DNA from 3 places in the Kitasatospora cystarginea genome. Region 1 is predicted to be linked to each of the others. Evidence: riboswitches for the same ligand, from Rfam matches in the RefSeq annotation. Region 1 holds a riboswitch; each other region holds the start of a gene.
What was found. A riboswitch is a leader RNA that binds a small molecule or an ion and turns the genes downstream of it on or off. The one in region 1 is predicted to bind guanidine.

Region 1 (7,668 bases):
CCTCACGCCTGGCCAGGCCGCCGACAGCCCCCGCTTCATCCCGGTGGTCGAGCGGATCAAGGTCCGCGCCCCGGTCAGGCGGCCCCGCACCCGCCCGGACGCCGTTGCAGGCGAGACCGATCCTCGCGACCTGGAACGACTCTTCGACCGCCCACCTCGCCGCGGCGACCTTGACCAGGTCTTTCAGCCGGGTGGCTACGGGTCCGTAGCACACGTAGTGGGCGAGCTCGGTCGGGTCGCTGACCGAGCGGCGGGCCAGGACCCAGTGCCCGACGCCGTCCTCCCACACCGGTCGGATCGCCACCCGGGCCCAGTCGTAGACCCGCTCGCCGTGGGAGCCCTTGCCGCCGGACAGGCGCTTCCAGGCCTGTCGCGGCAGCGTGGCGACCAGCTCGTCGACCCGGACCTCACGCCACCGTGTCGTGATCACGGTGTCGTTGACCCTGGTGGCCAGCACATACCCGATGCCGCGTTGCTCCAGCCAGACCCGCAGGTGCTTGACCTGCCCGTAAGCCTCGTCCGCGGTCACCCACGCGAACGGCACCCCCGCGTCGATCGCACGCTGCAGCATCCAGCGGAAGTGCTCGTTCTTCGTCGCGAACGGCACGTCATCGGGCACGCCGGCCGCCCGGCAGCGCTCGCGGTCGTCCGTCCACGAAGGCCGGCAGGTACAGCTCCCGGTCGATCAGCGCGCGGCCCTTCGCCGAGGCGTAGGCCAGGAACGTGCCGATCTGGGAGTTCTCCGTCCGCCCCGCAGTCCCCGTGTACTGGCGCTGGACCCCGGCCGACCGCGTGCATCTCTTCCGGCATCGTTTCGTGCCCCGATGCGCCGACCAGCTGGTCGTGACCTGGGCAGCAGGTGATCGAGCTGGACGACCTGACGCTGCGCCGCTTCAACAGCGAGACAGACCTTCCGGAACTCCTGCGGGTCATTGAAGAGTCGTTGGAGCACCTGCGCCCGTGGATGGCCTGGGTCGCTGAGCACAGCCTGGCCAAGACCACCGATTTCCTGGCCCGCCGCGCGAAGCGCTGGGCGAGTGGTGAGGAGTTCACCTACGTGATCGTGCTGAACGGCGCGATCGTCGGCGCTTGTTGGCTGGCCGCGAGATCGGCTACTGGCTGCACCCGGCCGCCACCGGCCGGGGCGTGGCCACCCGGGCCGGACGAACCCTGCGTGGGCAGATCGGGGACTGGTGAATCTGACGTTCTCCAAGTTCCCCGACAGCGTCAGGCGGCTGATCAGGTTCTGCGCGAGATGACCATGATGTATTCGCAGGGAGCGTTCGTTCGGTTGGCGAAGCCGTGGTCCGCGTCGGCTTGGAAGAACAGGGAGTCACCTGTGTTCAGGGTCTCGCTGATCCCGCCGATCGCGACGGTGAGGGTGCCTTCGAGCACCACGAGTTGTTTCTCCGTACCTGGCGGATACGCGGGCAGCAGCCCGGTAGAGACCTGCGGGGGGAGGTAGTGGACGACCATCTCGGCTCGTCCCGCGCCCGGGGCCGCTGACACGATGTGCCGCTCGAAGCCGGTTTCCGGGTCACGGAAAGCGGGGCGATCGTTCTTGCGCATGACGATGGCCACACCGGACGCGGCAGCAGCCGGCGCACCGATCAGGTCCGAGAGCGAGACATCGAGCGCGTGGGCGATCCTGGACGCGACGCCGATCGTCGGGCTCTTCTCGCCGCGTTCGACCTTGGACAGCATCGCCCGACTGACCGACGACTGGGTGGACAACTGCTCCAGCGTCAGGCCCGCCTCCTCGCGGCGTCGCCGCACGTTACCGCCGAACGCGCCAGCCAGGTCGTCACCGTGCTGGGATTCGGCCGCGTTTCCGTCTTGCTCGACCACCGTGCTCCTCGATCGATGGGTACCTCGCTGCCCACAGTGTAGGGTTTCTCCTAAAGAAGATCTGATCTCCTTTAGGAGACGTACGATGTGCGCCCGACACGACGGAGGGGCTCCATGCGTTTGATCTCAAGTGGCCGCCACCATGCCACGTTCGAATTCGGCGATCTGCAGGTGATCTCGTTGCGAGACGGGTACATCGACATGCCGCCGACACGGCTCCGCGGCGAGGATGGGCGCACGCTCGACGAGCTGCCGGCCGCCGTCCCGCTGGCCGGCGACAACTTGCGGCTGTCGGTCAACGCCTTCTTCGTCACCGACGGCACGCGGTCGGTTCTCATCGACACCGGCGCGTCCAACGCCTGGCACGACCCCACCATGGGATTGATCTACGACGCGCTCGACGAAGCGGGAATCGACCGCGCGCATGTCACCGATGTGGCCATCACCCACAAGCACGAAGACCACGTGAGCGGACTCATCGCGCCGGACGGTTCAGAGGCGTTCACCAAACTCGAGCGCGTGTGGATCGGCGCGGGCGACACCTCGGTGTTCACGGGGCGGCTCGAGCCGATCCGCGACCGCGTCGTACCCGTGTCGGAGAAGGTCGCGATCAACGACTGGACCACCGCGATCCCGACACCGGGCCACACACCCGGTCACACCGTTTACCACGTCAGGAGCGGCACCGGCCACCTTCTCGCCTGGGGCGACACCGTTCACGTTCCCACGCTCCAATTCGATCAGCCGAACGTGTCCTGGGAGCTCGACGGCAACCAGTCCCAGGCCAGCGCCGCGCGAGCGGCCCTCCTCGAACAACTGACCCAACCACACCACTTCGTAGCTGGCGCCCACCTCGACTCACCCGGCATCGCCCGCGTAACCCCCTCCGGCGACGGTTATGCGCTGGAATACCTCGCACCACCGATCGGCTGATCGAGCCTGTCGGCTCCGGGGCGTGCTCGCGTACTCCGGCACGGACTCCTTCACCTACGCCGCAGGCGACTCCTACGGCGGCAGCGCCACCGCGACAGTGAGGCTCACCGTGCACCGGACGACCCGGGCCGGGCCCGACCGCAGACCCCGTTTCCTCGGCCAGCCCCGGCCCGGCCGCCCGCCCCAGCACCAGCGGTCGGCCCGCACGGCACGCCCGAGGCGGCAGCCTCGCCGCCTCGGGGCCGACGGCGCGCAGACCGCCCTCCTTATCGGCGCCGGCGCGCTGCTCCTCGTCGCAGGTGCCGGAGCGATCGTGCTCGCCCGCCGTCGGTGCCCCAGAGCTGGGGACAGCGGGGTGCGGCCGGGGCCCGCGATGACGGTGCCTACGGGGCGCCGCCCGCCCGGCCACGTCATCGCGCAGGGGGCGGCCGGACGACCCGGCAAACCCACTCAGCCTCGCCGGAGTCGCTGACAAGGAATTTCGGTACTCAGCCGCCCGAACGCCACGGCGCTCCGGCCCGTTGCCTCCGCACCCTCGATCGGACGTCACGGAACGTCGCCGCGGAGGAGATCTGAAACAGCTTCTAACCTTGACCTTGACGTTTAACCTTCGTCGCCTCCGTAGCTGAACGGCTCGATGGTCCAGGGCAGCCCGGGCCCATCTCGATAGGCAGCGAAGCCCGGTTGCAGGCTGGCTGTCTCGGAGATGGAGGGATCGTCCTCCGTCATGCAGGCGATGCAGTACACGCCACTGGCATCGGGGAGGTTCGGATCGTTCACGCCGTCCCCGATCAGCCAGTCGCCCTCACTGTCATGGATGACGACGAGTGCCGGCATGCGCCCCTCCGCGACGGTCCGCTGCACCACAGCGCCGAGATCGCGCGGGAACCGCTCCCCTGGGAACGGAAAGGGTGCCTGCCGGACCACCGGGTGGGATGTGTGATTCATGGCAGCAGTATCGCGGCACTCCGCGAGAGATATCGCACGAGTGATCGATCCATGATGTCACCCGTCCAGGGATTCCTCGGACGGTGGAGCGGCCTAGGCATGATCCTGAACTCTCCGACGAGGTAAGGGAATCAACACGAAGGCCCTGGTGATGAGTGTGCTGCAGCAAGCTGTCCAGCGCGATCCGTTCGCGGAACTGTCACGCTTCCGAGCGGACTTCTACACCTGTCTGACCGGTCGGAGGGATGCGCTGCTCGAGCTGACCGACGCGCTGCTGTGCACCGAGGGCCCAGTGAAGACACTGGTGGACCCGGCGCTCGCGTCCGAGCACCGTCGTGGCCACGGTGCCCTGTACGGTGCGCTCAAGCGGCTCCAGGGCACGCACAGGGCGAGGCCGTCGGTCGCGTCGAGGCCGCGGCCCTGTCGCGGACGAGCGATCCACAAGTCGACGTCGGCCACCCACCTCACCCGCCTGCCGGGCAGCGTTGGCCGGGCGGCCGTCTTCAGCAACGTGGTCTTCGTGCGGATGACCCGCAGGAGAGCTCCGCCCTTGATTTCAAGCGCACTTCAAGTCGTACGGTCTCCTCACCGCCCGCGCAGCGCGGGCGTTGAAGCAGAGCGACAAGCAGGGGGAGCCCTGTGACGACCGAGCAGATCTCCGATGCCCAACTCGCCGGACGACCCGCGGCGTACTGGACCGGTGTCGCCTACGAGGCGCTCATCTCCTACATCCGGGCCCGGCAAGCCGAGAAGGGCTACACCCAGCCCCAGTTCTGGTTGCTCCGCAACCTCTCGGCGAACGACATCTCACCCGACGGCCAGGGGATGACCCTGACCGAGCTGCGCGCCGCCATGGCCTCCTACATCCGGGCCGAGGACGACCTGGCGGCCGAATCCGAGGTGCTCCTGGAGCGAGGCTGGCTGGCCCGGGACGCCGAAGAGCGGCTCTTGCTCACCGAGGAAGGGGAGCAGGCCCGCGTCGACCTCGCACGCAACGCACCCGCCATCCGCGCCGCCCTTCACGAAGGCATCGACGACGCCGACTACATCACCACGGTCAAGGTGCTCCAGCAGCTGATCCGCAACGCGGGCGGGACCATCGCCTGACGCGCACCGCACCTCGAGTACGACGGCAAGGCGCCAGCTACTCCGAGCACGTCCTGGCCGTGTGAAGGTCCGCGACAACGACCCGGCCCTTGCCGACCAGGAGCGGACCGACCGGACGGTGTACTGGCGGCGCCGTACCTGGCCCGGCCACACCTGCACCGGGTACCCGCCGGTCGCCTTGGTCGTCACCGACGCCGGACCGGTCGCCTTGACGCCGGACCGGTCGCCCTGGCCAACCGGCAGCAGGCGGTGGCCGACCTGTCCGCGGAGTGCTGGCGCGGGCAGCGGTACACCGTGCACCGGGACGACAACGACGGAGACGGCTGGCACGAGTACGACGACGCCGTGCCCATCCTCGCGACCACCCTGGAACTCCTGGCCGAGCACGGCCCCTCGGGCCGGTGTGGTGGCGCTTCGGCCGCCCCGGCCGGCACTTCCTGATCGAGGCGCTGGACAACCCGGGCAACCGCGCCGCCTACGACCTGCGCCAGAAGGCCTGCGAGAAGAAGGCCCGCCAGGACCACCGCGAGGTGATGCCGACCCTGGCCTGTGCCGACTGCGGCCAGGTCCCCGAGCAGGAGAGCACCTACGAGTACGGGCTCCATGGCCAGTGGACCCGCGGCCCCGGCGGCCGCTGCTACCACGAGCACGAGGAACGCCAGGAGAAAGCCGCCGCGAACCGGGCCGGCCTCCAACTGTCGTGTCCGGGCACGGTTTCGGGCCGCTACCGGATCCCCGGCTCCGGCTTCAGGCCCTGGGCAACCCGACCACCAGGTAGGTTCCCGCCTCGCCGTCGACATGGATGACGTGCCTTCCCACTCGCACCACTTGGCAGCCCTCCGCGCGCCAGGAACCGGCCTCGCCCTCACAGCCGCGCAGCGGTGTCCAGATCTCCAGGAACGTACTGCCGTCCGGATTGGATCCGGACTCGACCAGGTTCTCCCCGTCCCAGCGCAAGGCGCCCAGGTCCTCCCCAGGCTCACCCACCTCGTGGTGGAATCGGACCTGCGCGCCGTCAAAGGACGTGGTGCCGGCGAATCCGGCGTACTGGTCCCCGATCTGCAGCCACACGGCCTCGCCCTCGTCGATCAGCGGGCCGCCGTCGCGGCTGATGCCGAGCCGGCGCCACCCGCCGCGCGTAGGGGGGCGCACGACTGTCGCAGCCGATCGGCTCTGGGCGCAGGCGAACGAGGCGGTCGCGGTTCCGGACCGGTTCGGTGTCGGCTCCATCAGATGTCGCCCCCGGCCCCGCCCGCATCGAGCGCCACGATCGACAGCGGGATGTTGCCACGCACGGCCTGGGAGTAGGGGCAGACGGCGTCGGCCCGGTGCAGGTAGGGAAGCAGGTCATCGGCCTTCCAACCCGGTACCGCGACCGACAGTGTCACAGCCAGACCGTATCCGGCGGGTGTGGCGGTCGTCCCCAGCTCAACCTGGCAGGTGACCCGAGCAGCCGTCGTGTCCAGGCCGCTGTCACCCGTTACCTCGGCCAACGCGGACCCGAAGCAGGCCGCGAATCCGGCGGCGAACAACTGCTCGGGATCGGTGGCCTCCGGCACTCTCTTGCGCGGCGGTGCCAGTCGCGCCGCGAGATGCCCGTCATCGGTGGCGACGGTGCCGTTCCGGCCGCCGACAGCATTCGCAGTGGCCGTGTACAAAGTCCTGGTCAGTGGAACGGTCATGCCGGACTACCCTCCGCGAGACGCCAGCCCCCTCCACCTCGGAAAGGGCCATCCAGTGCCGTCAAGGCGGCAACGGGGCGTCGTCGTGCATAACCGGGTACGGCGCGTCTCGTCCGGGGCCGAAGCTCAGCCGCCGGTCAGAATACCCACTCCTCGCCGAGGCAACGTAGCCGGCCAGGCAGCGCAGTGCGGGTCGGGCTCATGGAGCGCCGACGCCGGGACATCACCGAGGGAATCGTCGGGTTGAGCATGAGCGGTAGGGCCTGGGTGGGACCCGGCCTTTGTCCGCCGGCTGTCCGCGTGCTCGTGGTGGCCCCGCCGCGCCCGGTCGTGGGCGGCCAGGTCCGGGTCCTGCTCGGGCAGGGGCTGCGCCCCTGCCCACCTCGCCGCGCCGCCGCCCCCGGTTGGCTGGGTGGTCCTCCTGGAGGTGGTGATTGTGAGTGGTGTTGCGCCCGTCGGCGCCCCTGGTGGCCGGGGTGGGTGTCCCCATGCTCTCCATGATGGACATCATCCTTACCGGGGCCGAAGCCCCTGACCAGGGGTGTCCGTCAAAGTGAATCAAGCCCGTTGTGGTTGTGTCTCCGTGGCCCCCGTGGCCCCCGTGGCCCCCGTGGCCCCCGTGGCCCCCGTGGCCCCCGTGGCCCCCGTGGCCCCCGTGGCCCCGCAGCTGGCACGGCGGCTGCGGGAGCCGGGTGGGTTATGGGGCGCAGACGGCGTAGGGGGTGACGGTGGTGTAGTTGGTGTTCTGGTTGTCGGCGAGGACTTGCCAGGTGTTGCCGACGGGTCGGCTGGTGACCTGGATGGGTGGGACGGCGCCGCCGCTTTGCTGGTATCCGCCGCCGGTGATCACGTGGCCGGTGGGGCAGGTGGCGGTGGCCACCACCGGGACCCTGGCCGTGGCCACCCCGCGGGGAGCGGTGCCAGAGGAGAGGGTGGTGGTGACGGTGTCGGTGGCCGTGTTGATCACCGACACGTTGCTCGAGTTGGTGTTGGTGACGTAGGCGCGGATACCACCCGGGCTGAACTCCACCGCGAACGGCGACAGGCCGACGGGGATGGTGGTGGTGACGGTGTTGGTGGCGGTGTTGATCACGGACACGGTGTTCGCGAGGCCGTTGGTGACGTAGGCGGTGGTGCCGTCCGGGGTGAA
Region 2 (7,668 bases), on a different contig from region 1:
GTCGTCGATGCCGCAGGCGGCTGGTCAGAACCGGCTACGCCGCACGACGGGCCGGGCCGGGGCTTGCCCGGCACCGCGCAACGCGGCGGCCGCGGTGCGGGTGCGCTCCAGCCAGCTCATGACCTGGCGCAGCGTGGCGGGGGCGAGGTGGTGGGTGAGGTCGCGGACGGCCTGGTGGTCGTCGTTGGTCAGCGTGTAGAGGCCGGCGCGCTCCAGGGCGGTGTAGAGGGGCTGGGCGGCGGTGCCGGCGAGGCGGCGGTGGGTGGCGTCGGACCTCTGTCGGGCCTGGTGGGCGGCCTCGCGGGCGCATTCGGCGACGTCCTGGCGGTGGCGTTCGGCGCGCAGCGCGTGCTGGAGGGCGGTGTCGTGGTCGGGGTCGTAGCGCTCGGCGCGGGTCTGGGCGGTGTGGTCGCGTACGCGCTGCCACTCGGCGCGGATGGCGGCCGCGGTGGCGTAGGCGGTCTCGTCTCCGGCGTACCGGTCGGCGGTGCGCTCGTCGTCCCGGGCCCGGTGCAGGGCCTGCTGGAGGTTCTCCAGGGTCATCCCGGCCGCCCGGCGGCGGACCCGGTGAGGGACGTCGCCGAGCAGCCCGTGCTCCTGGTCGTCGTCCTCGTCCGGGGCGCGGTCGGGGTGGCCCGGGTGCTGGGCGAGGGCTGCGTGCAGCATCGCGCCGGCCTGCCACGCCTCGGCGTGGACGATGGGCTCCGGGAGGGTGCCCGGCTGGGCTCCGAGGACGATCCGGCCGCCGACCAGGGCCACCCATCCGTCCAGGCCGTCGACGTCCTTCTCGGTCCAGCCGCGGCCCAGGTCCCGGTCCACGGGCGCGGGCCGGCTGCTGTACAGGGCCAGCTCCAGCCGTCCGGGTGCGGCGCGGCAGAGCGGTCGGCGCCCCGGGGCGGCCCCGCGCATCTCCGTGCGCGGGGCGGCCCGGGGGGCGTGCCGTGTCCGTCAGTGGGTGAGCTGTTTCAGGGCGGCCAGGGCCTGGGGTGCGTCGGCGTAGGGAACGAACAGGTGGTCGTGGTGGAAGCCGGCGACGACGTTGCAGCTGAGTCCGACCTGGGCCAGGGCCTCGGCGAAGACCGCTGTGAGGCCGACCGCCTCCAGCGCGGAATGCACGCGCAAGGTGATCCAGCCAGCGACGTAGTCGTAGGCCAGGCCTGCCCGGTCGGCATCCTGTTTCGGCAGGACGAGGGTCAGGCCCTCCTCCTCGGCAACGGTGACGACAGGACGGACGCCGGCGGGAATGCGGCCGTCGGGGGCGACCGTGAACACGTACTCGCCCGCATTGAGCTGCGGACTCATTCCGGCGAGCAGCTTGCGAAGGTCTTTCTCTCCTGCCACGGGGGTCTCCTCGGGAGTGTGGTGTTCGGAACGATCCGCCGAGCGCGGGCGCACGGCGGTCAGGGAAACGGCGGACACAAGGGCCCAGGTGCCCTCCAGCAACAGGAAGCCCCAGGACCCCTGGCGCAGTGCGATCACCGCGAGGGTCGCCGAGCCGACGAGGTTCAGCGACAGGGCGGTGCGCGAGTCCCCGCGCAGGAGCCGCGCCTGACCGGCGACGAAGGCGACGAGGATGAGGAGGGAACCGGTGATTTCGACGAGATCGATGCGATGCATGAGTGCGCTGCGAGCCGTCTTTGCTGGACCGGGTACGGCAACGCTCTCGTCCGGGGCGACGCCAAAACGGCGTCACCGCCGCTCACTGTAGCCCAGACGGCGCAACCCGGACGCAACCGGATGGCAGCGACCAGGACCGACAACCACACAACACACGGCCACCCGGCGGGGTCCCACCCGATCCCAGCCCACGAGTTCCGAGGCCCGGCGAACCATGCCGGGACAGCGCCGAGGTACCAGCCCCCAGTCGTCCGGGCCGGGGCCCTGCAGGAGCCCTGAGGACCTGTCACCGCTGCGCCCAGGCCAGACCCCGGCACAGCGGTAACCGCCCGCCGGGGCGGTGACGGGAGCCCTTCCTGCCCCGCGCAGACAGGCTGCGAGGCGCCCGAGTGGAACTGCGGGATCGGGACCGCGGCAGAACGGTGAGAGCTGGCGGCCCGGCCCTCCCCGCCCGCCGGGGGGCGGCCGTAGCGCCACCAGATGGGGCCGAGCGGGCCGTGCTCGGCCAGGAACTCCAGGGTGGTGGCGACGATGGGCACGGCGTCGTCGTACTCGCGCAAGCCGTCGTCGTTGTCGTGCCGCGTGACGGTCCACCAACTGCCGCCCCAGCAGTCGGCGGACAGGTCCGCGACGGCCTGCTGCCGGTTGGCCAGACCGACCGGTCCGGCGTCGGTGACGGCCAGGGCGACCGGCGGGTACCCGGCGCGGGTGTGCCCGGGGCGCGACGCCACCAGTGCACCGTCCGGTCGGCCGGCTCCTCGTCAGTGAGGGCCGGGTCGTTGTCCCGGACCTTCACGCGGAACAGCCCGCGGTAGGCGGTGAACTTCGCCGCCACCCGGGCCGGCGCCATCGTGGCGCGGTCGACCTCCACCATCAGCACCGGCACCCCGACCTCCGGGGCCTGCCACACACCTGCTGCGAGTGGCACGCGAGTAGCGGACTGGCAGGGCTGTCAGCCGGGGCTGCCCAGGTCGAGGGTCCAGAGCAGGCCGTCCGTGTTGGGGGCGGTGCCGACACCGGCGTCGGTGTACTGGCAGTCGAGCATGTTCTGCTGGTGGATCGCGCCGTCCGACCAGTCCTTCAGCACCGTGTTCGGCGAGCTCGTGTCCCGGTCGAGGTTCTCGGCCCACGCACTCCACTGGTAGCCGGCAGCGGTCATGCGGTCGTCGGCGTGCTCGCCGCGCGGGTCGACGTGGTCGAAGTAGCCGGCGGCGGCCATGTCGTCGGAATGCCCCTGCGCGGCCGCGTGCAGGCGCCGGTTGACGCGCAGCGGCCTGCAGCCGTTCTTCGTCCGTTGGAGGTTGATCAGGTCGACGAGTTGCTGTTCGAGGGTCTTGCGAGGCGCGGACGGGGTGGTGGCGGCCTCCGGAGAAGCGGTGGTGGCGGGCGGCGGTGAAGCGGTGGTGGCGGGCGGCGGTGAAGCGGTGGTGGCGGGCGGCGGGGACGGGGACTCGGTGGCCGATGGTATGGGAGACGGCGTGGTGGGGGCTGGCGCCGGGGGTGCGAGTGTGACCGAGACCGACGGGGCGGACGCGGCGTGGTCCGGGTCGGGTCGGAGGATCTGCACTCCGGCGAGGACGGTCAAGGCGGCCGCGACTCCCGTGGCTGCCTTGGCCGCCCTGACCGCTCGCCCATCGCGCGGGTGGAGCCTGCGTGTCGGGGCGGGCGACCGTGTCGGCGCGGGCGCCGTGCGGGAGGGTGCCGGCTGTGCGGCCGTGGTGGCGAACGCGGCCAGGTGCTGTGAGGCGGCCAGGTGCGGTGGCGGGAGCAGCAGCGGGAGGCCGGCGAGGAGTCCCTCGACCGGTACCAGAGTGTGCTGGTGCCCGGCGCAGTGCGGGCAGTTGCGGATGTGCCTGGCGATGCGTTTGCGCCACAGAACGGCTGGCTTCCCGTCCCAGGCCGTGGTGTGCGCCGAGAGTTCGGCGCACGGCGGGTCGGCGGCGAGTGCTCGCACCACCTGGCGGCCGATCTCCAGTTGTTCCTTCATCCGCTGGACGCGTACGGCGGTGTGCTGCGGTGTGAGGCCGAGGGCCGCCGCCAGTTCGGCCCGCGTGAGCTCGCCGCCGGTCTCCAGCCACCAGAGGGAGAGCAGGTCGCGCTCGCGCTCGTCCAGCCAGCGGGTGGCCTCGGCGACCTCCTTGCGCTGGCCGGTCAGGCCGAGTCGCAGGATGGTCAGGTCCACGAAGTCGGCGGCCGGATCGACGACCTGCGTCAGCTCCTGCAGACCCGGCACGGGTGCCGCCTTCCGGGCCGTCCAGCGTCGACGGACCTCGTTCATCGCCACCGCCACCAGCCAGGACCGGAAGGAGGACGGCTCGCGCAGCGCGTCCAGGGAGTTGACGACGCGGAGCATGGTCTCCTGCACCACGTCGTCCACATCCGCATGGCCGTCCAGCGCGCGGCCGACGACGTTGTAGACCAGCGGCAGGTGGTCGGCTATCAACCGTTCCCGGGCCGCCGCGTCCCCTGCCTGCGCCGCGGTGACCGTCTCGCTGCCGCTTTCACTGTTCATCAACGTCCGACGTCCTCACCTGGATGATCGTTCCTCCCGCGCCGTGTGAGACCCCGGCGGGAGGGGGAAAATAACAGGAATCGAGCCGGCGGTGGGCTCACCGTCCGTTCACTGGGGACGGGCGAAGTCCTCGGTCCACCAGGGCCCGTTGGCGCTGAGGTTCACGCCGACGCCGGTCTGGGTGAAGACGCAGTCCAGGATGTTGTCGCGGTGTGCGGGGCTGTTCATCCAGCCGTCCATGGCCGTGGCGGGGTCTTTCGGGCTCTGGTAGATGTTCTCGCCCCAGTTCTGCCAGCCGTACCCGGCGTTGGTTATCCGGGTGCCGGGGTCGACGCCTTCCGGGGTGTCGTGCTCGTAGTAGTTACGCGCGGCCATGTCGTCGGAGTGCTCCTGCGCCACGGCCTGCAGCTTCGCGTTCACGGTGAGCGGCTTGCAGCCGGCCTTGGCACGTTCGGCGTTGACCGCGTCGACGATCTGCTGGGCGAACCGGGCAGCGGTACCGGTCGCCGGTGTCCCCGCGACCGGCGCACTGTGCGTGACGGACCCAGTGGGCTTGCGGCCCGCCGGAATCGCCGGGGCACTGCTCGCCGGCCTCGCCTGGGTCTTCCGAACGGTAGGCGTACCGCTCGACGTACCGGTCGGCATGCCACTCGCCGGCGGGATCGCCGCGCCACTCGCCGACGGGGTCGCCGCACCACTCGCCGTCGCGGTCGCAGTGACCGCCCAACTCGGCGAACCGGTCGGCTGAACCGAGGAAACGGACACGACACCGTCCCCCGGCGACAACACCCCGGCCGCGGCGGACGGCGAAGCAGACCCACCCCCCGAAGACGCCGCAGCAGCGAGCACCCCACCCGTGACCGCAACCAACCCCACAACCCCCGCAACCGCCGCCAGCCGACGCGGCCGCCCCACAGCCCGCCGCCGACCACACCCCCGCCCGTGCCGCGACACCCCCGACCCGCCACCGCCCGCAGCATCCGACTCGGACACCACCGCATCGATCACCACGGTCTCGAACTCACTACTCATGGATCCGCCTTCGCTCCCCGCCGACGCGTCGTTCACGCCGACCCCCAGGAGACCGACGAACCGGACCCCGATAACAAAATCCGAAAAGCAGTTCTCGCACCCCAGCCCCACCTGCTGGTCCGTCCACCGGGACCCCGCTCCGCCGACAGATCCGCGGTGACCCACCCGGCCAGGGCGACAAGGAGCGGACCGCAGTCGCAACCCCGGGTCTCCGGGGCAGGTCGGTGTGCGATCTACGATGATCAGGTGGCAGACAAGAGCGGTACACCCGACCTGATGGCGACCGGGACGACAGGAAAGGCGGCCGGCATGACGGGGGGCGGGTCGGGCGGCGCGATGGAGGTCGAGCAGACCCTGGTGGCCACGCCGGTGGGGGATGCGCGGATCAGCTGGCACCGGCCGCTCGGCCCGGCCCGCGCCGTGCTCGGCCTCGGGCACGGCACCGGGCGCGGGATCGAGGCGGCGGACCTGGCCGCACTGGCCGCCGCGCTGCCCGCGCACGGGATCACCGTGGCGCTGGTCGAGCAGCCCTGGAAGGTGGCCGGCGAGAAGGAAGCGCCCGAGCCGCAGACGCTGGACACGGGCTGGGTGCCGGTCGCCGAGCGGCTGGCCGCCGAGGGCGTACCGCTGGTGGTCGGCGGCCGCAGCGCCGGAGCCCGGGTGGCCTGCCGGACCGCCGCGGCGAGCGGCGCGGCGGCCGTGCTGGCGATGGCCTTCCCACTGCACCCGCCGGGCCAGCCGGAGGACTCGCGGGCCGCGGAACTGCTCGGCAGCGGGCTACCGACGCTGGTCGTACAGGGCGAGAAAGACCCGTACGGCGGGCCGGAGGAGTTCCCCGCCCTGCCAGCCGGCTGGCGCCTGGCCGACGTGCCGGCGGCGGACCACGTCTTCGCGGCGCCCGCCTCGGCGCCACTGCCGGCAACCGAGACGCTGACACTGATCACCCGGACAGTCACGACCTGGCTGGCAGGCCTGGCGCTCTAACGAAGCGGCTGCGTCAGCCCGTCAAGATCTCTCGGCAATCGGTCAAGATCGCCTTTCAGAGGACACCCTGACCCGTCTCACCGAAGCTTGACCGCCTGCCGGCCGTGGACTCGCTTTCGTTCTCCGTCGCGAAGGACTCGGGGTGAAGCCGGGCCAGGAGTGCCAGCGCGTGGCCTTGCCGGATCAGAAGATCACAGCTCGATGTTGCCGAACCGGTCAGGGGGCGAGGACCGACGCGGCGGTGATACGCCAACCTTCTGCGGTCCGTGCGACCAGGTAGAGGACCCGGGTGCGCTGGAACTCGCTACCCGCCCGGGTGTACCGGGCCCAGGTCACCTCGATGAGCGCCGACCGGTCGTTGAGCACGCGGATCATCTGGTCGAGCGCCTGGCTGCTGCCGTAGTCGGCTTCGCACAGTGCCAGGATTTCCTGGCCGAGTGCCGCGGTCAATTGCTCCGTCGTGGTGACGGTCAGGTGGGCGGTGGAGGTGGTCATCGTGAGGGGGACCGCGAAGTACTCCAGCAACGGGGTCGCATCGGTCGCGCCGGAACCCGCGAGTTCGATGAAGGTCGTCGCATACCGCTCGAACCACTGCTTCGCGTTCTCCTCGACGAGCGACAGGTCTGTACGGGACAAGGTGAACATCTCCTCGGTGTGGTGGGATACGGGCCGCCTGGGCCGGCGCGGTGAAACGCGCCGGACCCCGGTGGCGGTTTCTGTTTGCGTTGAGTTCTCTAGGCGATCCACGCGCCGGTGAGCGCCTGGACGGCCGAGCCGTCGCCGTCGTTAAGCTTCACGGCGGTGAACGCGCGCGCGGCATCCGAGGTCTGCACCCGGAAGGCGGGCCGCTGGGCCTCCAGCAGTTCGACGATGCTTTCCGCCGCGCCCTGCGGCGTCTGCGCGGCGGCGAAGGCGTCGCGGGTACGGGCCAGGTAGGCGGTCAGCGCGGGCGCGTACGGGCCAGCCTGCTCCAGCGCAGTGTCACGGCCACCCACGTTGCTGACGAACTCACTGGCCACCGCGCCCGGCTCGACCACGCTGACGGACACACCGGTGGTGGCCGCGACCGGGGCGAGGGACTCCATGAAGCCCTCGACGGCGAACTTGGCCGCGCAGTAGGCCTCGTTGAAGGGCTGGCCGATCACGCCGCCCACGCTGGTCACGGTCACCACGCGGCCCTTGCTCGCCCGCAGCAGCGGCAGGGCGGCCTTGGTGACGTTGAGGACGCCGAAGAAGTTGACCTCCATGACGGCGCGCACGTCCTCGACGCTCCCCTGCTCCAGCGTGCCGAGGTGGCCCGCGCCGGCGTTGTTGACCAGCGCGTCCAGACGGTCGAGGCCGGCAAGGCATGCCTCGACCGAGGCCGGGTCGGTCACATCCAGCGCGCGGACCTCGACGGCCACCCCGGCCTCCTGCGCCGCCGCGAGCAGCGCGCCCGCCTTGGCGGTGTCGCGCATGGTGGCGATCACCTGCCAGCCGCTGCGCGCGGCGGCGACGGCGGTGGCCAGGCCGATACCGGAGGA
Region 3 (7,668 bases), on a different contig from region 1:
GCCCGTGACGGTCGGCGGCCGAGATGATGAGCGGCATCCTGCGACGGCTCTCGCCGGCGACTGTCGTTGATGGCTCTCGTCAGCGCACAGGGGCGTCGATGACCGATCGTCCTGGAGTGGGCACCTAGAGTGGTTCCGTGCGAGTTCGAGGGAGCCGAATCCGAGCGTGTGCCGTGGTTGCGGGGGTACTGCTGGGGTGTGCTGCCTGCGCCTCCAGCGCGTCCGGACCCGTGCCTGACGCACGGGCATCCACCGCGGCGACCACGCTGACGGCCGCTGCCTCCACCGGCCCGTTCACCCTCACCCGGGGGCAGGGCTTCGACCAGTCCGGTGCGTTCATCCCGCTCATGACCTGCGACGATCCGAAGGACTACTCGCCAGGTCTGGAGTTCGCCAACGTGCCGGCCGGGACGGCCGAACTCGCCCTCACCATGGTCGACCTGGACGTGCAGAAGATCCACTGGTTGCAGCTCGGGATCCCGGCCGGCACCCGTGGGATCACCGCCCACCGCCTCGTCCCGGGGGCCCGGGAGGCCCTCAACGACTTCGGCGAGACCACCTACACCGGGCCCTGCCCACCCCCTGGTACCACCCACAGATACCGGCTGACCCTGTACGCACTGCGCGAACCGGTGCCGTCCTCCTCTGACAGCAGTACGCCACCGGCCCAGACGCTCAAGGAGATCGAACGCCGGGCGTTCGCCTCGGCCGCGCTGGTGGCGCCGTACACGCGCCACTGACGTCCGGCCAGACGGCAGGCGCGGCGCCGGGTCCGTCCGGGAAGGGTGCGGGGCGGGCGCTGTCGGGCGGCCTGGTCACTGCCCGGGTCGCGCGCCGAGGTTTGCTGGGAACGACCCAAGCACTGGCTTGGACTGCGCGTCGACGTCCGGTGGTGTCCGAATCTCTGCCGCGCGGACCGTCGCGGCCGCATGACAAGATCGCATCTTGCGGATGTTCTCTCGATCATGGACCTCGAACCGCGGGAAGTCCCATCGTCTCAGGTCGGAGGCCATTCGCGCCTCAGGTCCGAGCGCTGGAGCCGCTGTTGATCGGCGGAGGCGTTTCCAGGCACGGCGGCCGCATCGACCGAACGGCCACCCACCTCGATGTCAATGAGCAGGCTGAGGTGCCCAGGGCTGCTGGCTCCAGATCGGCGATGCTGCCCGACACGATCGCGCGAAACCCTCCGGGAAGATCGGGGAGTTGGACCGAGTGACGGCCGGGCAGGTAGACGTGATGCCGTACGAACGGGGAGAGGCAGGCGACGTCCCCGTCGCGGACGTCGAAGCACAACCGCGAGGGAAGGGGGATCATTGAACGGCCACGATCCAGCGGCCGGCGGACCGGTCGCGGACATCCTCCGTGCGGCCGTCACCCCGTCCCTCGCGTGGGGGACGGGCATCCTCCGTGCCGTCGATGCCCCTGCGGGATCCACGACTTCAGAGTTGGTGCCATGGCTGAAGACGAACGGGAACGCAGGCTGGACGGCTTCGTGGCAGCACCGGGGCCACTTGCCGCAGAGCACGGTCCGGCAGTCCTTCCGGGCCGACTTCGGTGGGCCGCGGCCGCCGCGCCGGCGGCGGCGATCTGCTACGGACTGTGGCAGGCCCACTGGTTGCTCAATGGTGCGCCGTCCTTCGGGCGTTTCGGTACGGACCTGCTGGTCCTTCCCCGGTGGGGTGTCGTCGTGCTGTGCGCTGCGGCCGCCGTGATCGCAGGGCTGCTGCGGATGGCGACCCGGCCGCGCCGACCGCTGGTGGTGGCGGCCTGTGCGGTGAGCGCCGCGCTGCTGGTGTCCTGCCCGCTGCTGCTCCTGGACGTGATCGGTCGGCTGATCCCCGGTCTGCACATCCCGCACGACCTGCCGGGCGCGCTGAGCAGGGCGGCGTGCCTCACGGTGGCCGTCCTGCTGTCGGTTGCCGCGCTCTCGCACCGGCGCCGTCTGTGGGGTGGCTGCCCGCAGTGCGGCCGAACCGGGGAGCCCTCGATCCCCAACCCGTCGGCGGTTCCGCCGCGTTGGGCCTGGTGGGCGGCCTACGGCGCGGTCGCGGCCTGCTGCCTTCGGATCGCCGCGCAGTACGGTCTGGGCTGGGGCGCCCCGGGGAAGCTGACGTCGGCGGAAGCGGTGTCGCTGGCCGTGTTCGAAGCGGGCTTCCTGCTGGTGGGGACGGTACTCCCGCTGTCCCTGGTCCATCGCTGGGGCCGGGTGCTCCCACGCTGGGTGCCGCTGGTCGCCCGGCATCGTGTACCCCGATGGCTCGTGCTGGCACCGGCGTCCGGTATCTCGGCCGGGCTTCTGGTCTACTTCGGGGTCGGTATCGGGCAGTTGGTCGGCGACACGATGCATCCGAAGCCGCATCCGGGTGCCCTGCCGCTGTCCTTCCTGTGGGTGGCGATGCCCGCGTACTGGCTGTGGGGCCTGGGGCTTGGCGCTGCCGCGCTCTCGTACCACCGTGCCACTCGCCGGCCGTGCCGCCGGTGCGGTCGCTGAGCTTCTCGCTGTCGACCGAGTCCCGGGGATGCCGTACGCGGTGAGCGCGTTGAGCCTGCCGGCCCGTCTTCCCGACGGATCCCGGCACGTCGGTGTGTGTGGAGGCCTTCGCCCGCTGCCCGCCCGAGGCCCGTGTTGCCGCAGTGTCCCCGAGACCGAGACGGCCGGGCGGCCGACCGGGCTCAGCCTCGGCATGCTGTCGTGAGAGAGTGCAGCATGCCCTACCATCTGCGGTTCTTCTTCGAATGCGGCGTGCCGCACACCCCGTTGTGGCCAGGTCCGTCCGGCGCTCCCGACCTTGACGGCCCGTACGGCTCGCCCTGCGAGCTGGACCTCCTCCCGATCACTCCTGACACCCGGATCCGACTGGAGGGCCTCTGCGAGTGGTATCAGTCGTCTCTCGACTGGGACGACCCCGGGGGTCCGTCTCCGTGGTCCGAGGAGCAGCGCGAGCAGTTCGACCGGCAGGCGGACGGCGCGCTGGAGACCCTGCGCCGTGAGCTCGGAGACGGCTGGACGGTGGAGGACCGGCGCCACCCGTCCTGAGACCGGTCTGCCGGTATGCCGTCCTGGGGCGCCACCGCCTCACGAGGCGTCGGGCCCTGGACCCGCGCGGTGGCCCGCAGGAAGTCCCGGTCAGTCGCGCGGCGGGTCGGAGGGGCAGAGGACGAAGTCGGGGAAGGCGCGTCGGCTGGGCCGATCGTCGCCGACCTCCCGGATCGCCGCGCGGATGTCGTGCAGGTGGCCGGTGGTCAGCTGAAGCGGGGGCTCGTCGGGCTGGAAGGTGGTGCGGATCGGGTAGTCCACACCCGGCTGCCTGGTCATCTCGATGTGGCAGCCCAGCACGTGAGTGACCGGCCGGCGGTCGGAGAACTCGATCAGCCGGTCGATGCTGCGGGCGAAGGCGGGCCAGTCCTGGATGTAGAGCCGGCCCGGGTAGACCGTGTCGCCAGTGAGCAGGAATCCGGTCCACGGGTCGTAGAACGTGACCGCAGCCTCGTGGTGACCCGGGGTGGCCAGGCACTCCAACACCCGTCCACCCAAGTCGACTTGTGCCACGGCGTCAGGGTCCTCGTCGAACCCGAAGTACTTCCGGGTGGTGGCCAGGTCCGCTCCCACCACCGTGGTGTCGGGGCGGTCGCTGAACTGGGGGTCACCCGCGATGTGGTCGCCGTGCGGGTGGGTGTGCAGGACCAGCAGGTGGTACCGCTCCCGTGGGTGCCGGGCGAGCCACCCGTCGACGAGTTCATCGATCACCCGGCGCAAGGGGAAGAACTCCGCGGAAGCGGTGGCTCCGGTGTCGATCAGGACCGCTTGGGCGTTCCCGAACAGCAGGAACAGGAACGGCGCCTCGTAGTCGACCGCCATGTTCTGCCGCAGGATGTACGTGTGCCGGTCGTAGGCGTGGACCTGGATGTCCGGGTCGGTGTTGTGTTTGGCTGACGGCGACCCGTGGATCCACCGGACGTCCAGCGCACGGGGCTCGGGAGCCGTGCCGGCGAGATCGACCCAGAACGTGCCCGCGTCCACGACGTCTCCTCAGTGCGTCGTCTTGGCAGGCCGGGTACGGCGCACATCTCGTCCGGGGCAGGCGCTGTTGAGCCTCCGCGGGGACGGTACCACGGCGAGTGCCGACTGCGATCGGCACGACCTGGACTCGCCGCCACGGTAGAGGACTTGGTCCCGCCGGCCACATCGCCGTACTCTCGTACGCGAGTGCGGTGTGCTACGCGCTGCCGGGCGGGCGCAAGTGGCCGAGCCGGTGTTGGGCGAGCCGGGTTCACCGATCGGCCCTTCCGCAGCGGTGACCGCCCGTCAGTGTCCCGTTCCCGCGAACCGGTCCACCAGGACCTCGAGCCGCCGCGACGCCTCCCGCCGGGGAAGCCGGCCCGAGCTGGTGAGCGAGACCAGGCCGTGCAGGGCCGACCAGAAGACCTCGACGAACAGCGCCGGTTCGGCGTCTCCCGCGAGGTTGCCGAGCGTGTCCAGCAGTGTGTCGAACGCCTCGCGCAGCGGGGCCGGTGTAGCCGCGTCGGCGAACGGGAGGCCGGTGTCGAGGAGGAACATCGCCGGCGACCGCCGCGAGGTCGTCCGCCCGGTCAACCCGAGCGGCCGGAGCGGGGCGCGGTTCCCTGTGCGAAATCCGAGTGCAACCGGTCTTGCACCACGGCACGATGGGCGGATGGAACTGCCGCCTGACATGCCTGAACTCACCGTTGATGGAGGGTTCACGCTTCGGCCGTGGCACCTTTCGGACCTTCGGCTCGTCCGGGAGGCGTCGGAGGACGATTACATCCCCTTGATCACCACTGTGCCCTCGCCCTACTCCGAGCCGGCAGGTGTCGCGTTCGTCGAACGGCAGTGGGGCCGCGTGACCGCGAGGACCGCATATCCGTTCGTCATCGTGAACTCGCACGGTCGGCCGGTCGGCTACGTGGGGCTGATGCTCAAGGACTCGGCGCAGGGCCGTGCGTCGTTGGGCTACTGGGTCGTCAAGTCGGCGCGTGGTCAGGGTGCTGCCGCGGCCGCGCTCGGCGCAGTGACCTGCTGGGCCCTCCGCGAACTGCGGATCCCTCGGCTCGAGCTGTATGTGGAGCCGTGGAACACGGCTTCCGTGCGCACCGCCGAGCGCGCGGGGTTCCGACGCGAGGGGCTGCTGCGAGGGTGGCGGCAGGTGGGGGACGAGTGGTGCGACATGCTGATGTATGTGCTGCTGAACGACGGCGATACTCGACATTCTGTCGAACCCGTGGCCCCCGTCCTCCCGGTCCGTATGCCCGGCCGCTCGTAGTTATGTGATGTCCAGTCAGTCAGGATCGCTCGGGCGCTGACAGATATTCGATCGTTGTGCGAGACTCCCCTTGACGACCGGTTCGGTGGTGAGTGCCGTGCCGGCACAACGGGGGAACAGAGCGGCATGAGCACAGGTACGGGCCGAATACCGGCTCGGTGGGCATGGCCACGGCTGGTGGTGGCGGCGCTGGTCACGGGTGCGCTGGTGCTGGCAGCACTGGCACTGCAATCCGCTTCCGGTCAGGGGCCCGCGCCCGGGCCGGGGCCGCTCGCCGGGCACCGGGCGACAGTCCTGCTGCTGTCCCTGGGTTGCGCGGTCGGCGGTGGTGTGCTGACAGTCCACCACCGGACGTCCACCCGCGGGACGGACACCGCGAGCCCGGTGGCGTGGCGCCTGGCCTCGGCCGGGACGGTGCTCCTCCCGCTCGCGGCGGTCATCGTACCGATCACACTGATGTGGCTCCCGGCTCCGCCCGCCGAGCGGGACGACAAGCCGATGGTGATCGGGCCCGGAGCACAGCCGGGTCCCGTCACGGAGCCGTCGCAGGGGTCCTCGCAGACGGTCGGGCCGGCGCCCGACGGGCGGTCCGCCAGCCGGTTCGACCTGAGCCAACTGCTGGCCGTGGTCGGCGTGTTGCTCGTGGTGCTCGCGGTCGTGGTCGGCGCCGTGCTGCTGTGGCGGCGGTTCGGCCACCGCCGCCGCGAGCCGGAGTCGTTGGACCTCGGCAACACCGAGCCACTCACCGGCCGCGCCCTCGCCGATGCCGTCGACGAGGGCCGCCGAGCCCTGCACGGCGCCGACGTCCGCGCTGCGGTGATCGCCTGCTACGCCGCCATGGAGACGTCGCTGACCGACTCCGGAGTCGTCCGCCGGGCTTCGGACAGCCCGTCCGATCTGCTGCAGCGGGCGGAAGCAACGGGCCTCCTCGCCGGTCCGCACGCGTTGGCGCTCACCGTGCTGTTCCGTGAGGCGCGCTACTCCAGCCATCCGCTGGACTCGGGCCAACTGGAATCGGCCCGAGCGGCGCTCGACGCCATCGCGGCCCAACTCGCCGAGCACGACTCCCGGACGGGCCAGGGTACGGCGAGAAGCCGTACGGAGCGCCGTACCGCGTGCCGGGCGGGGGCGGGAGCCCGGTGAGGCCGATCCTTCCTCGGGGAACCCCACGGATTCTGGCGGCGCTCTGCACGGCGCCCGGCGGTGCCGAGACGGCGCTCGCGCTGGTCGGCGGGCTCCGCGCGGCTGCCGCCGGAGCCGCAGTGATCACTGCCGTCGCCCTGGTCACCGCCCGCTACACGACGGGCTTCCACTCCCAGGACAGTGCGCTGCGTGGCCCCCTTCGGCTGATCGAGGAGCAGCGGGCCGGCCTCGGTGACTGGCGCCGGGTGGTCGAGAACGGACTGACAGGCCGGGGAGACGGCGCTGAGGTGCTCCGACGGCGGTTGCAGTGGCTGTACGCGGCCCGGCTGGCCGAGCGGCACGCCGTCTCCCTCCACGACCGGCCCCAGGCCGCTGCCGCCCTGGTCGGTCCCGAGGTCTGGCCGCTGATCGACCCCGCGTGCCCCGTCACATCCGAACCCGTCCCCGCGCCGGTGCTCCGCGCCGCCGTGAACCGCCTCTCCAGCCTCTGACCGACAACAGCACCGTAGGAGCGCAGTGAGCAGCACCCATCCGACCGACGCCGGGCCGTCGACCCCGGCCCTGACTCCCCGCCAGGCGGGGGAGCGTGCCCGACGGATCCTCGACGAGGTCGGCCGCGCCGTGGTCGGCAAAGCCGAGACGCTCGAACTGGTGATGTCCGGCGTGTTGGCAGGCGGCCACGTCCTCATCGAGGACCTGCCCGGTCTCGGCAAGACCCTGCTGGCCCGCTCCTTCGCCACGGCGCTGGGCCTGGACTTCCGGCGGATCCAGTTCACGCCGGACCTCCTTCCCTCCGACGTGTCCGGCGCACCCTTCTACGACCAGCGCAGCGGCGAGATGGTCTTCCGGCCCGGCCCGCTCTTCACCCACCTCCTGCTGGCCGACGAGATCAACCGCACCCCGCCCAAGACCCAGGCCGCTCTGCTGGAGGCGATGGCCGAGTCCCAGGTGTCGGTCGACGGCGTCACCCGGCCGTTGCCGGACCCGTTCGTGGTGATCGCCACCGCGAACCCCATCGAGTACGAGGGCACCTACTCCCTCCCCGAGGCCCAGCTGGACCGGTTCCTGCTGCGGGTGCGGATGGGCTACCTGCCCGTGGCCGAGGAGGCCGCGATGCTGCGCGCGAGGCTGGACCGCGCCACTCCCGAGACGGTGCTGCGGACGCTCGCCGATCCCGCCGAGGTGCTGGCCATGCGGGCCGCGCTGGAGCAGGTCGAGGTGGACGACGACCTGGTCTCCTACG

Region 2: linked by a shared signal. The riboswitch ahead of ABD369_RS41485 (CBU_0592 family membrane protein) and the one ahead of ABD369_RS39125 (Ohr family peroxiredoxin) in region 1 are both predicted to bind guanidine.
Region 3: linked by a shared signal. The riboswitch ahead of ABD369_RS25645 (MBL fold metallo-hydrolase) and the one ahead of ABD369_RS39125 (Ohr family peroxiredoxin) in region 1 are both predicted to bind guanidine.

Annotation. Positions count from the first base shown of each region.
Region 1 covers NZ_BAAATR010000086.1:1,518-9,185, reverse strand. The annotation lists partial or broken gene ABD369_RS41480 (IS5/IS1182 family transposase) at 1-115, shown strand, start outside; partial or broken gene ABD369_RS39170 (IS701 family transposase) at 122-803, opposite strand; gene ABD369_RS39165 (helix-turn-helix domain-containing protein) at 1,240-1,848, opposite strand; gene ABD369_RS39160 (MBL fold metallo-hydrolase) at 1,963-2,781, shown strand; gene ABD369_RS39155 (hypothetical protein) at 3,385-3,729, opposite strand; partial or broken gene ABD369_RS39150 (transposase) at 3,881-4,099, shown strand; gene ABD369_RS39145 (MarR family transcriptional regulator) at 4,369-4,836, shown strand; gene ABD369_RS39140 (hypothetical protein) at 5,086-5,277, shown strand; gene ABD369_RS39135 (hypothetical protein) at 5,238-5,642, shown strand; gene ABD369_RS39130 (hypothetical protein) at 5,584-5,988, opposite strand; gene ABD369_RS39125 (Ohr family peroxiredoxin) at 6,066-6,518, opposite strand; guanidine-III (ykkC-III) riboswitch at 6,593-6,655, opposite strand; gene ABD369_RS39120 (YVTN family beta-propeller repeat protein) at 7,216-7,668, opposite strand, start outside.
Region 2 covers NZ_BAAATR010000089.1:1,273-8,940, forward strand. The annotation lists gene ABD369_RS39300 (hypothetical protein) at 25-909, opposite strand; gene ABD369_RS39305 (ACT domain-containing protein) at 949-1,341, opposite strand; partial or broken gene ABD369_RS41485 (CBU_0592 family membrane protein) at 1,405-1,617, opposite strand; guanidine-III (ykkC-III) riboswitch at 1,626-1,696, opposite strand; gene ABD369_RS39310 (sigma-70 family RNA polymerase sigma factor) at 2,570-4,129, opposite strand; gene ABD369_RS39315 (CAP domain-containing protein) at 4,238-4,774, opposite strand; gene ABD369_RS39320 (hypothetical protein) at 4,683-4,877, shown strand; gene ABD369_RS39325 (alpha/beta hydrolase family protein) at 5,471-6,145, shown strand; gene ABD369_RS39330 (DUF6841 family protein) at 6,362-6,781, opposite strand; gene ABD369_RS39335 (SDR family NAD(P)-dependent oxidoreductase) at 6,880-7,668, opposite strand, start outside.
Region 3 covers NZ_BAAATR010000026.1:46,310-53,977, reverse strand. The annotation lists gene ABD369_RS25660 (YbhB/YbcL family Raf kinase inhibitor-like protein) at 231-740, shown strand; gene ABD369_RS25655 (hypothetical protein) at 1,454-2,491, shown strand; gene ABD369_RS25650 (hypothetical protein) at 2,708-3,037, shown strand; gene ABD369_RS25645 (MBL fold metallo-hydrolase) at 3,128-4,021, opposite strand; guanidine-III (ykkC-III) riboswitch at 4,033-4,100, opposite strand; gene ABD369_RS25640 (TetR-like C-terminal domain-containing protein) at 4,307-4,558, opposite strand; gene ABD369_RS25635 (GNAT family N-acetyltransferase) at 4,674-5,282, shown strand; gene ABD369_RS25630 (DUF4129 domain-containing protein) at 5,409-6,425, shown strand; gene ABD369_RS25625 (hypothetical protein) at 6,545-6,916, shown strand; gene ABD369_RS25620 (AAA family ATPase) at 6,942-7,668, shown strand, end outside.